2 linked regions of the Actinocorallia herbida genome follow. The protein of the gene in region 2 interacts with the protein of the main gene of each other region in a pairwise test. Links are inferred from orthologs where the notes say so. Each region holds a gene or a part of one and is shown on either strand. Other genes may lie near its edges.

The links.
Region 1: the proteins of EDD29_RS15690 (region 2) and grpE interact in binary tests that used the Escherichia coli proteins (3 or more experiments, as listed by UniProt). The link is inferred for Actinocorallia herbida from one-to-one orthologs.

What each region holds. Positions count from the first base shown.
Region 1 is NZ_RJKE01000001.1:8,917,880-8,924,345, reverse strand. The notes cover bases 3,467-6,466. They hold grpE (nucleotide exchange factor GrpE), read right to left. Parts: upstream 5,246-6,466; coding sequence 4,688-5,245; downstream 3,467-4,687. Other genes in these bases: dnaK (molecular chaperone DnaK), read right to left, coding at 5,242-6,466; dnaJ (molecular chaperone DnaJ), read right to left, coding at 3,467-4,616. Outside these bases: ATP-dependent chaperone ClpB, read right to left, coding at 397-2,991; EDD29_RS40615 (heat shock protein transcriptional repressor HspR), read right to left, coding at 3,021-3,446; more of dnaJ, read right to left, coding at 3,447-3,466. UniProt on the Escherichia coli protein: Participates actively in the response to hyperosmotic and heat shock by preventing the aggregation of stress-denatured proteins, in association with DnaK and GrpE. It is the nucleotide exchange factor for DnaK and may function as a thermosensor.
Region 2 is NZ_RJKE01000001.1:3,351,343-3,357,806, forward strand. What follows is about bases 2,369-5,366. They hold EDD29_RS15690 (Nramp family divalent metal transporter), read right to left. Parts: upstream 4,478-5,366; coding sequence 3,260-4,477; downstream 2,369-3,259. Other genes in these bases: EDD29_RS15685 (CoA-acylating methylmalonate-semialdehyde dehydrogenase), read right to left, coding at 2,369-3,172; EDD29_RS15695 (hypothetical protein), read left to right, coding at 4,541-4,999; EDD29_RS15700 (TetR/AcrR family transcriptional regulator), read right to left, coding at 5,124-5,366. Also shown: EDD29_RS15665 (NmrA family NAD(P)-binding protein), read right to left, coding at 1-21; EDD29_RS15670 (ribonuclease domain-containing protein), read left to right, coding at 277-690; EDD29_RS15675 (barstar family protein), read left to right, coding at 698-1,054; EDD29_RS15680 (hypothetical protein), read right to left, coding at 1,256-1,630; more of EDD29_RS15685, read right to left, coding at 1,667-2,368; more of EDD29_RS15700, read right to left, coding at 5,367-6,410. UniProt on the Escherichia coli protein: H(+)-stimulated, divalent metal cation uptake system. Involved in manganese and iron uptake. Can also transport cadmium, cobalt, zinc and to a lesser extent nickel and copper. Involved in response to reactive oxygen.

The sequences.
Region 1 (6,466 bases), 5.6 Mb from region 2 along the record:
CATGGGCTCGCGGAAAAGAACTGTCGGCCGGGGCGCATGAAGGAATTCCGGAAAGGGTCCGGTGAAAGAGAAGGCGCGTGGTCCGGTAGCCGAAGGCGAACGGCAAAGGAGCCGACAGGCGCACTGTCTCGATGAGAAGGGTGCACAGGTGGGGTCGCTGTGATGGCGGGCGCTCCACGGCGCCTCAGGCCCACCTCGTGCTGCGGGAGCCGCTCGGCGGCTCGACCGGAAGGGATCAGATCTCCATGACGGAGACATTAGCCCGGCCCCGCACCGGACGTCAACACCTTTCTGTGAAGTGCCCGGAATTCACCCGGCACGGTGCGGAGGAAAGGTCGAAAAATGGAGCGGCCCGCGCCCCCGGGGAGGGGGTGCGGGCCGGGGAAAGGCGCCGGATCAGCGCTTGCTGAGCGGGACCGTGGAGTGGACCGCCAGCTTGTCCGTCGCCGGGTCGACCTCGACGGTGACCTCGGAGCCGTCGCGGATCTTGCCCGACAGGAGGCCGCGGGCGAGCTGGTCGCCGATCGCGGTCTGCACGAGGCGGCGCAGCGGACGGGCGCCGTAAGCCGGGTCGAAGCCTGTCCGGGCGAGCCACGCGCGGGCGTCGGCCGAGACCTTGAGCGAGAGCTGCCGGTCGGCGAGCCGGTCGGCCAGGCGGTGCACCTGCAGGTCGACGATGTCGGCGAGCTCGTCCTGGGACAGCGCGTCGAAGACGATCACGTCGTCGAGCCGGTTCAGGAACTCTGGCTTGAACGCCATCCGGACGGTCTTCATGACCGCCTCCCGCTGGGCCTCCTTGCTCAGCGACGGGTCGACCAGGTACTGCGACCCGAGGTTGGAGGTGAGGATGAGGATGGTGTTGCGGAAGTCGACGGTGCGGCCCTGGCCGTCGGTGAGGCGGCCGTCGTCGAGCACCTGGAGCAGCAGGTCGAAGACCTCCGGGTGGGCCTTCTCGACCTCGTCGAGCAGCACCACGCTGTACGGCCTGCGGCGCACCGCCTCGGTGAGCTGCCCGCCCTCCTCGTATCCCACGTAACCGGGAGGGGCTCCGACGAGCCGGGCGACACTGTGCTTCTCGGAGTACTCCGACATGTCGATCCGGGTCAGCGCCCGCTCGTCGTCGAACAGGAAGTCCGCGAGCGCCTTCGCCAGCTCGGTCTTGCCGACGCCGGTCGGGCCGAGGAACAGGAACGAGCCCGTCGGCCGGTCGGGATCGGCGACGCCCGCACGGGAGCGGCGGACCGCGTCGGACACCGCGATGACCGCGTCGCGTTGCCCGATCAGGCGGGCGCCTATGACGTCCTCCATGCGCAGCAGCTTCGCCGTCTCGCCTTCCAGGAGCCGCCCCGCCGGGATCCCCGTCCACGCCGACACCACGTCGGCGACGTCGTCGGGCCCGACCTCCTCCTTCACCATCGCGCCGCGGGTCTCGGCCTCCTCCGACGCCTGGGAGATCTCCTTCTCCAGGGTCGGGATCTCGCCGTACAGCAGCCGCGACGACGTCTCGAAGTCGCCTTCGCGCTGCGCCCGCTCGGCGAGGCTCTGCAGGTCGTCGAGCTTCTTCTTGAGCTCGCCGACCCGGTTCAGGCCGGCCTTCTCCTGCTCCCAGCGGCCGACGAGGCCGTGCAGGTGCTCCTGCTTGTCGGCGAGGTCGGCGCGGAGCTTCTCCAGCCGCTGCCGGGACGCCTCGTCGGACTCCTTGGCGAGCGCGAGCTCCTCCATCTTCATCCGGTCGACCGTGCGCTGGAGCTGGTCGATCTCGACCGGCCGGGAGTCGATCTCCATCCGCAGCCGGGAGGCGGCCTCGTCGACGAGGTCGATCGCCTTGTCCGGCAGGAACCGCGAGGTGATGTAGCGGTCCGACAGCGTGGCCGCGGCGACCAGCGCCGAGTCGGAGATCTGCACCTGGTGGTGCGCCTCGTACCGGCCCTTGAGGCCGCGCAGGATCGCGATGGTGTCCTCGACCGACGGCTCGCCCACGAACACCTGCTGGAAGCGGCGCTCCAGCGCGGGATCCTTCTCGATCCGCTCGCGGTACTCGTCCAGCGTGGTCGCGCCGATCATGCGGAGCTCACCGCGCGCCAGCATCGGCTTGAGCATGTTGCCCGCGTCCATCGCGCCCTCGGCCGCGCCCGCCCCCACGACGGTGTGCAGCTCGTCGATGAACGTGATGATCTGTCCCTCGGACTCCTTGATCTCGTTCAGGACGGACTTGAGCCGCTCCTCGAACTCGCCGCGGAACTTCGCGCCCGCGACCATCGCGCCGAGGTCGAGCGAGATGAGCCGCTTGTCGCGCAGCGACTCCGGCACGTCGCCGGTGACGATCCGCTGCGCCAGCCCCTCGACGACGGCGGTCTTGCCGACGCCGGGCTCGCCGATGAGCACGGGGTTGTTCTTGGTGCGCCGCGACAGCACCTGGACGGTCCTGCGGATCTCCCCGTCCCTGCCGATGACGGGGTCGAGCTTGCCGTCCCGCGCCTTCTGGGTGAGGTCGACGCCGTACTTCTCGAGCGACTGGAAGGTGTCCTCGGGGTTCTCGCTGGTGATGCGCCCGTGCCCGCGGACCTTCTCGAACGCGTCGAGCAGGGCGTCGGGGGAGGCGCCGTACTCGCGCAGCAGGTCGGCGACCTGGCCGCCGTCCGTCGCGAGGCCGACCAGGAGGTGCTCGGTGGAGACGTACTCGTCCTGGAGCTGGCGGGCGCGTGACGCCGCGGTGTTCAGCGAGGCGAGGAGCTGGCGCGAGGTCTGGGGCGCCGCCACCGTCGATCCCTGCGCCTTCGGCAGGTTCGCGATGAGCTCCTCCGTGCGCCGCCGGATCGCCGACGGGTCCGCGCCCACCGCCTCCAGCAGCGGGACCGTCGTGCCCTCGCTCTGCGCCAGCAGCGCCGCGAGGAGATGGGCCGGCTCGACCTGGGGACTGCCCTCCGAGGCCGCCCGGCGGACCGCGACCGAGACCGCGTCCTGGCTCTTGTTGGTCAGCTTGTAGTCCATTGGATCAAACCCCCGGGTTCAAAAATCCTTCAGTCTTGCTGCTTTCGCCAGAGGACGACCCCGGTCTGGCGGATCGGGACCAGATCGCCCCCGCGCCCCTCCCCGCGCATCTGCGCGAGTCTGGCGGCGACGGCACGGGTGGACTCGAGTTCGTTGCCCAGCTCCTCGACGAGCCGTCTCAGCCGTCCGAGCTCATTGCGCAGCTCGTCGTTGGAGCGCTGGAGTTCGAGGATCTTGCTGATGCCCGCCAGGTTGACCCCCTCCTCCTGGGAGAGCCGCTGGATCTCGCGGAGCGCCGCGATGTCGCGCGCGGAGTACCGGCGGCCCCGGCCGGACGCCCGGCCGGGGGAGACCAGCCCCATGCGGTCGTAGGTGCGCAGCGTCTGCGGGTGGAGACCCGACAGTTGCGCCGCGATCGAGATGACATAGACCGGGGTGTCGTCGGGGAAGTCCACTTACCCCTCCCTAGCCTGCTGCACCAGGGTCTGGCGCAGGTCGTCGCCGCGATGGGTCTCCGACAGGTCGGTGAGCGACTTGCGCTCCTCGTCCGTCAGCTTCTGTGGCACGTTCACCTCGATGGTCGCCAGGAGATCGCCCCTGGAACCGTCGCGGCGGGTCGCGCCCCTGCCGCGCACCCGGAAGGTCCTGCCGTTCGGGGTGCCCTCGGGAATGCGCAGCTTGACGGGCTGGCCGCCGTGCACCGGCACCATGATCTCGGCGCCGAGCGCGGCCTCGGGGAACGTCACCGGGACGGTCACCATGAGGTTGTCGCCGTCGCGGCCGAAGACGGGATGTCCGGAGACCTTGAGCTTGACGAGCAGGTCGCCCGCCGGGCCGCCGCTCTCGCCGGGCGCGCCCTTGCCCTTGAGCCGGATGGTCTGGCCGTCCTTGACGCCCGCGGGGATGCGCGCCTGGATGGTGCGGGTGCCGATGGCCCGGCCGCTGCCGTTGCAGGTCGGGCACGGGTCGTCGACGACCATGCCGCGGCCGTGGCAGTGGCTGCACGGCTCGGCGAACCCGAAACCGCCCATGTTGCGGGTCTCCTGGCCGGTGCCTTCGCAGTAGGGGCAGACCCGAGGCAGGGTGCCCGCCTTGGCTCCGGTGCCCCGGCAGGTCTGGCAGGGCGCCTCGGAGGACAGCCGGAGCGGGACCGTGATCCCGTCCAGCGCCTCGCTGAAGGTCAGGGTCACCTCGGACTCGACGTCCTGGCCGCGCCGCGGCCTGCGGGTGGAGGTGGTGCGGGTCTGGCCGCCGCCGCGGCCGAAGAGGCCGCCGAAGAGGTCGCCCAGGCGCTCGCCGGCGCCGGCCCCTCCCGGGGCGTTGCTGCCGAAGAGATCGTTGAGGTCGAAACCCTGCGGACCTCCGCCCGGACCGCCCCCGCGGAACGCGCCCCCGTACGCCCTGACCTCGTCGTACTCCTTGCGGCGCTTGTCGTCGGACAGGACGTCGTAGGCCTCGGAGATCTCCTTGAAGCGCTCCTCGGCCTCGGCGTCGCCCTTGTTGGCGTCGGGGTGGAACTTGCGAGCGAGCTTCCGGTAGGACTTCTTGATCTCGTCCTGGGTGGCGGTCTTGGCGACACCGAGGGACTTGTAATAGTCCTTCTCAAGGTAGTCCTTGGTGCTCACCGGCTCCCCTTCGAAATGTGCTGCGGATCTCGTCCCGGGGGCGGGCCGCCGCCCCCGGGACCGGTGTCAGTTCAGGCCTGCGGGCCGGCGACGACCACACGGGCCGGCCGGACGACGCGCTCGCCGATCCGGTATCCGGGCTGGTAGACCTCCAGCACCGAGTCCTCCTCCACGTCCGCGGACGGGACGTGGGTCAGCGCCTCGTGCACGTTCGGGTCGAACGGATCGCCGACCGCCCCGTACCGTTCCAGGCCCAGCTTGCCGAGGGTCGTCTCCAGGGACTCCCCGACGGACTTGAAGGCGCCGACGAGCTCGTCGTGCTCGCGGGCCTTGTCGATGCTGTCGAGGATCGGCAGCAGGTCGGTGAGCACGCCCGAGATGGCCTGCTCCCGCACGGCCACCCTGTCGCGTTCCACCCGCTTGCGGTAGTTCACGTACTCGGCCTGGAGCCTCTGAAGGTCCTTGGTGCGCTCCTCGAGCTGCTCGCGCAGTTCGGTGGAGGCCTCATCGACCGCTTCGTCGGCCGGAGCCGCGGACTCCTCCTCGGTGGGAGGAGTCCGCAGCTCGCCCGTCTCAGGATCGATGCGCCGCGAGTCGCGGATCACCGGTTCTTCCTGAGAACTGCTCACTTGGCGTCCTTGTCGTCGTCGATGATCTCGGCGTCCACGACCTCGTCGTCCTGGGCGCTCTGGTCGGCGCCGGGTGCGGCGGTGTCGGCGGAGCCGTCGGCCTGCTGCTGGGCGTAGAGCGCCGCGCCGAGCTTCTGCGACGACTGGGCCAGCTTCTCGGCCGACGCCTTGATCGCGTCGGTGTCGGTGCCCTCGAGGTCCTTGCGCACCTCGGCGATGCCGTCGGTGACCTCCTTCTTGAGGTCCTCGGGCAGCTTGTCCTCGTTCTCCTTGACGAACTTCTCCGTCGAGTAGGTGAGGGTCTCCGCCTGGTTGCGGATCTCGGCCTGCTCCTTGATCCGGCGGTCTTCCTCGGCGTACTGCTCGGCCTCGCGCATCATCCGCTCGATGTCGTCCTTCGGCAGCGCGGAGCCGCCGGAGATGACCATCGACTGCTCCTTGCCGGTGCCGAGGTCCTTGGCCGAGACGTTGACGATGCCGTTGGCGTCGATGTCGAAGGCCACCTCGATCTGCGGGACGCCGCGGGGCGCCGGGGGCAGGCCGGTGAGCTGGAAGGTGCCGAGCTTCTTGTTGTACGCCGCGATCTCGCGCTCGCCCTGGTAGACCTGGATCTCCACGGACGGCTGGTTGTCGTCGGCCGTGGTGAAGGTCTCCGAGCGCTTGGTCGGGATCGTGGTGTTCCGCTCGATGATCTTGGTGAAGATGCCGCCCTTGGTCTCGATGCCGAGGGACAGCGGGGTCACGTCGAGGAGCAGGACGTCCTTGACCTCGCCCTTGAGGACGCCGGCCTGGAGCGCGGCGCCGACGGCCACGACCTCGTCGGGGTTGACGCCCTTGTTGGGGTCCTTGCCGGCGAGCTCCTTGACCAGCTCGGTCACCGCGGGCATGCGGGTCGAGCCGCCGACCAGGACCACGTGGTCGATCTTGTTGACCGTGATCCCGGCGTCCTTGATGACCTGCTGGAACGGCGCCTTGCAGCGGTCGAGCAGATCCGAGGTGAGCCGCTGGAACTCCGCCCGGGTGAGCTTCTCGTCGAGGTGCAGGGGGCCCTCGGCCGAGGCCGTGATGTACGGCAGGTTGATCGTGGTCTCCGAGGAGGAGGACAGCTCGATCTTCGCCTTCTCCGCGGCCTCACGCAGGCGCTGGAGCGCCATCTTGTCCTTGGAGAGGTCCACGCCGTGCGCGTTCTTGAAGTTGGTGACCAGCCAGTCGACGACCTTG
Region 2 (6,464 bases):
AACACCGGTGACCAAGATCATGATTTCTCCTCAGGTTCGGCTTCGAGCCTCGCGCGCGGGCCGTTCGCCCTGGAAGAGGGCACTTCCGCGGCGCCTGGGCACACCGCGGTAACCCCCCAGGTCCACGCCCTGCCCGCCCCCGCGCGCATGACGGCCCTCACACCGCGTCCGACGGACGTGCGGGAGAGTTCACAGAATCTTGACTCCTCTGACGGTGATGGTTCGGTCATACGTGTGACGATGGCCGGGTTCCGACCCCCTTCGAAGGAGACCGCGTTGCCCACCCAGCACCGTCCCCGCTCGATCCGGATCACCCTGTCCGCCGCCGTCGTCGCCGGGGCCAGCGCCCTGAGCGGCGTCGTGGCCGTCACCCCCGCGCACGCGGCGGTGTACAGCACCTGCACCCTGTCCACCTGCGCCGCCGCGCGCACCGCCCGCGCGAACTGGTCCGCCAAGGGCTTCCCGACCACGGCGGGCTGGTACTCCTGGCCCGACGGCAAGTACAACTACACCGGCGGCCGGCACTACAACCGCGAAGGCCAGCTCCCGACCAACGCGACCTACTATGAGTACGACGTGTACAGCCGCGCGCAGGGCGCCGCCCGCGACGCCTACCGCATCGTGGTCAACCGCAGCACCGGCGCCACCTGGTTCACGCCCAATCACTACACCGACTTCTACAAGCTGTAGGCCGCCGATGACGTCCGCCGACCGCCCGCTGCCCGCGTGGCTCACCGTCACCACCGCCGCGCCCGCCGCGGCCGGGACCCTCGACGGACGCGCCTGCTGTACCCGCGCGGCCTTCTTCACCGAGGCCGCGCGGGCCCTGCCCCTTCCGCCGTACTTCGGCCGCAACTGGGACGCCCTCTACGACTCCCTCCGCGACCTCACCCCTCGCGCGTTGACCGTCACCGACGCCGAGCACCTGCTCGCCGACGAGCCCCCGGCCCAGTTCGCCGCGCTTCTCGCCCTCCTCGGCGACGCCCGTTGCACGGTCACCCTCGTCACCCCCGCCCCGGCGGCCCTCGAAACCCGTCTCCTGGCCGCCCTCTGACCCCCGAGGCCACCGGTCCGGTGCCGGGCTCCCCGGCGAAGCCGGTCCCTCCCAAGAGCCCGTCATCGGTCCCTTGGGCACAGCCCGGTGGCGGGCTCCCGGCGTGGCCGGGTTCCCGAAGAGTTCGTCCTCGGGTTCATGGGTGCCGCCCGGTGGTGGGCTCTCCGGCATAGCCGGGTTCTCGAGGGGCCGTCATCGGGCCTAGTGAGCAGGGTCCGGTGGTGGGCTCTCGGGCGTAGCCGGGTCCCTGAAGAGTTCGTCCTCGGGTTCATGGGTGCCGCCCGGTGGTGGGTTTCCCGGCGTAGCCGGGTTCTTCGACAGGCCGCTACCGGGCCCGTGGGCGCGGTCCGGGTTCGTGAGGGGTCCGGAGACCCCATAGGGGAGCAGGGCCGTGCGGATCCCGTCGAGGTCCTCTTCGCGCAGGCCCAGCGCGCGCAGCGCGGCGGGCTCGCAGGCTGCGAGCTCGCGCGCGGTGTAGAGCCGCGCGCGCCAGATCCTGTTGAAGACGCGGACCGGGAGGTCGAGGCGTTCGACGTGGGTGTCGCCGAGCGGGTCGAGAGAGTGCTCCGAGACCATGCGCCGATCCTGCCACGGCGCGCCGCGGCCGTCCTGTCAGTCGTTGGTCGGGAAGGCCAGGGCGAGGCCGGTCGACGGGTTCGTCGCCGGGTCGGGCCAGCGTGAGGTGACGACCTTGGCGCGGGTGAAGAAGCGGACGCCCTCCATGCCGTGCGCGTGGGTGTCGCCGAAGAGGGAGGACTTCCAGCCGCCGAACGAGTAGTAGGCGGTGGGGACCGGAACCGGCACGTTGATGCCGATCATCCCGGCGTGCACCTCGAACTCGAAGCGCCGGGCCGCCCCGCCGTCGCGGGTGAACAGCACCGCGCCGTTGCCGTACTGATTGGCGTTGACGAGGGAGATGGCCTCCTCGTAGGTGCCGACGCGCAGGACGCCGAGCACCGGGCCGAAGATCTCGTCGGTGTAGACGGTCATGTCCGTGGTGACCTGGTCGAAGAGGGTCGGGCCGAGCCAGAAGCCGTCGGGCCGGTCGGCGACGCGCAGGTCCCGGCCGTCGATGACCAGCTTCGCCCCGGCCGCCACGCCCGCGTCGACGTACGCGGAGACCTTGTCGCGGTGCTCGCGGGTGACGAGCGGGCCCATGTCGCAGCCGAGGGTGCCGTCGCCCACCCGCAGGGTGCCGACCCGCTCGACGATCCCGGCTATGACGTCGTCGGCGATCGGCCCCACCGCGACGAGCACGCTGACCGCCATGCAGCGTTCGCCCGCCGAGCCGAAGGCCGCGTTGACGGCGGCGTCGGCGACGAGGCCGAGGTCGGCGTCCGGCAGCACGACCATGTGGTTCTTCGCGCCGCCGAGCGACTGGACGCGCTTCCCGGCGGCCGAAGCCCGCTCGTTGACGTACCGGGCGATCGGGGTGGAGCCGACGAAGCTCACGGACTGCACGTCGGGCGAGTCGAGCAGCGCGTCGACCGCCTCCTTGTCTCCCTGGAGCACGTTGAAGACGCCGTCGGGCAGCCCCGCCTCCTGCCACAGCCGGGCGATCCACAGCGACGCGCCGGGATCCTTCTCGCTGGGCTTGAGCACCACGGTGTTGCCCGTCGCGATCGCGATCGGGAAGAACCACATCGGCACCATGGCGGGGAAGTTGAAGGGGCTGATGACGGCCACGACGCCGAGCGGCTGCCGCTTGGAGTGGGTGTCGACGCCCGTCGACACCTGCTCGGAGAACTCGCCCTTGACCAGGTGCGGGATCCCGCACGCGAACTCCACGACCTCGAGCCCGCGGCTGACCTCGCCGACCGCGTCGTCCAGGACCTTGCCGTGCTCGGCGGTGATGATCGCGGCGAGTTCCTCCTTGCGCTCGTCGAGGAGGTCGCGGAAGCGGAAGAGCACCTTGGCGCGCTTGGCGAGGGACGTCGAGGCCCAGCCCGGCACCGCGCGCTTCGCCGAGGCGATGACGGCCCGTGCGTCGGCGTCGCTCGCCAGCCTGACCTTCCCGGAGACGGCGCCGGTGGCGGGGTCGGTGACGTCCGCGGTCCGGGGCGAGCCGCCGGAGAAGGGTGCGTTGTCCAGCCAGTGCTCGGTGATGTGCTCGGTCATGCGGCTCATGCTGGGGCGATCCGGCACCGCGCACAACCGACACTGTGTCAAGCCGGAGGGACGGCGCTGGAACATGTTGTCAAGCCGTCAGCCGTGGAAGGTGAGGTACAGCAGCACCGTGTTCAGCGCGATCACCAGCGCGGCGACGCAGCTCGCGGCCACCGTCGTGCCCCATTTGTTGACGTGCTCCCCCATGACGTCCCGCCGGCTGGTGAGCATGACGAGCGGGACGAGCGCGAAGGGGATGCCGAGCGAGAGCACGACCTGGGAGAGCACGAGGGTCGCGCTCGGCTCGGCGCCCAGCGCCAGCACGACGACCGCGGGCACCACGCTCACGATCCGCCGGGCGAGCAGCGGGACGCGGCGGTGCAGCAGCCCGCGCATCACCTCGGCCCCGGCGGCGCTGCCGACGGACGTCGAGGCGAGCCCGGAGCCCAGCAGCGAGACCGCGAACAGCAGCGCGACGCCCGCGCCCAGCTCCGAGGTGATCACCTCGTGGACGCCCTGCAGCGTGCCCGTGCCCGGCGCACCGTGCAGGTTCGCCGCCGCGACGACGAGCAGTGACAGGTTGAGCACTCCGGCGCCGAGCAGCGCCGCGACCACGTCGAGCCGCGTCGCCGCGAGGAGGGCCGGGATCGAGAGCCCCGCGCCGCGCCGGTCCAGCCGGGTGACGGTCAGGCTCGAATGGAGGTAGATGACGTGCGGCATGACGGTGGCCCCGATGATGCCGGACGCGAGCAGCACGCTCTCGTTCCCGGCGAAGGTCGGGACGAGTCCGCGGGCGAGCTCTCCGGGATCGGGCGGCCCGACGAACAGCCCCGCGACGAACCCGACCGCGATGAGCGCGAGGAACCCCATGATCACGCGCTCCAGCGCGCTCTGCCCGCGTTTGTCCCCGACGCGCAGGACGGCGAGGGAGACCACGGCCGTCAGGACCGCGCCGAGCACGAGCGGAAGGTCGAAGAGCAGCCACAGCGCGATGGCGCCGCCGACGACCTCGGCGAGGTCGGTGGCGATGACGACGGCCTCGGCCTGGAGCCAGTAGAGGATCCTGGCCGGCCGGGGGAGCCGGCGGCCCAGTTCGCCCGCGAGGGAGTGCCCGGTGACGAGGCCGAGTTTGGCCGAGAGGTACTGGACGAGGACCGCCATCGCGTTCGCGAGCACGACGACCCAGACGAGGGTGTAGCCGTACTTCGCGCCCGCGGTGACGTTCGTGGCGACGTTCCCGGGGTCCACGTACGCGACCGCGGCGATGAAGGCGGGCCCGAGCAGGATGGCGGGGCGCGGCCGTGTTCCCATGAGCATGGCGACACCCTAGCCCGTGACCAACTATTTGCTCCATATTCGGGAGTGGGATACGTTCGTGGAGTGCCTACCGCAGTGATCCGGGTGATCGTCGACGCCGAAGGCGCGCTGACCCGAGCAGAGTACGAAGCGGGAATCGGGCGGCTCGCCGCCCTCGACCTCGAGGTCATCGCCGCCCCCGGCGCGCGCCTCGCCGACCGCCGCCGCGAGATCGAGTTCATCGCGGAAGACCTCGACCAGGGCCGCTCGGCCCAGGACTACGCGGACCTGTGCGTGTCCGCCTTCGGCCTCCCCGCCGAACTCGGCGTCACCACGTACATCAGCCGCGGCACCGACGACGACGCCCTCGGCGTGCTGAACCGCTTCGGCGTCGTCGCCGACGTCACCCGCAGCTACACCGACGACGACGAGCTGGTGACGGTCACCATCGCCCGCGCCGAAAGCCGCCGGGTCCCCGAAAGCCGCCTCCACACCGCCCTGGAGGCCGCCCTCAACTGCGAAGTCCGCATCCGCTTCGCCTGACCCCGCCCCCGAACCCCCGACCTCGCCGGAACGTTCCGGCTCAAGACGGCCGGATCGGGATGGACGCGCTCGGACGCCGTGTCCGCCGCATTCGGCTCCGGGCGGCCTCTTCCGGGCGGCGCTCTCAGCGGCGGGGGGTGAGGAAGCCGCGGAGGAGGGAGCCGCGGAGGAAGGCATGGGTCCGGGGGGCGCTGGTGCGGCCGAAGTCCTGGTAGGGGAGCCAGACGACGGCGCGGACGTGCGGGCCCAGCTGGCCCGGGTCGCTGATGGGGCGGACCGACCGGTCCGCGATGCCCTGGGTGAGCAGCCGCTCCAGGAGGCGGAAGCGATTCTGGGTCTGCTCGAAGTACTCCTGGAAGGGGGCGCTGGGGGCGCGGAGGCCGCGGGAGCTGAACTTCACGATGTCCGACTCCTGGCGGAAGCGGCGCTTTCCGTGCACGAAGACCAGCGCGAACGCGTCGACCGAGGCGGCGACCGAGGTACCGGTCGTCAGGACGCTGCGCAGCGCCAGGTCCATGCTCGAGGTGTAGCCGCCGAGCACCTCCTTGAGGAGCTCCTCCTTGGAGTCCACCCTGCGGTAGAGCGTGCCCATCCGCACCTCCGCGGCCTCGGCCACGTCGCGGATGGTGGTGGCGCTGTAGCCGCGTCGGGCGAACTCGGCGCGGGCCGCGGCGATGATGTCCTCCCGGGTGCCCGACCCGGTGGGCTCGTGCAGGGCCGGCCACTCGGCCATCGCCGCGCGGGCCGCATGCATCGCCGCGGAGTCGTCCAGGGTCCGGTCGTCGGGGCAGTCGGTGACCAGCCCTTCGAGCAGGAGGTCGCAGGTCTGCCGCGCGATGTGCACGGCGTCGGCCTGGGACGGCACGTTCAGCGCCGCGTTGAGCGTGAGGTGGTGCAGGGCGAAGCGCAGCAGCCCGAGATCGCGGGCGCGCGCCTCCGACGCGGGGACCAGGCCCTCGGTGGCCCGCTTCCACACCTTCTCCAGCGCGGGCGCCTGGAGCTTGAGCGCGGTGCGGAAGCGCTCGGTCGCCACGCTCGGCGCCTCGTAGGAGTAGAGGCGCAGGGCGGCGCGGCTGCGGATGGACAGCTCCGTCACCTCGCGGGCGACGTACCTGAGCCGTTCCTCCGGCCCGCCGTCGATCGAGGTCAGCCGCCGCGACGTCTTCGCCGCCAGCGCGCTCAGCTCCTGGTCCAGCTCCGTGAGGATCTCGACCGCGATCTCCTCTTTCGCCGCGAAATGGTGGTAGAGGCTGCCGGGCAGGATCCCCACCGCGTTGGCGATGTCGGTCATGGTGGTCGCCGAGTACCCGGAGACGGCGAAAAGGCGCGCGGCCACCCTGCGGATCTCGTCGGTCCGCTGGCGCGAGACCGGGGATGCGGCGGCGTCGACCAAGCGAGACGACGTAGTCACGGAACCAAGTATGCCCCCTCGGCGACGCGTGGTGACACCCGATCCGGTCGGTCG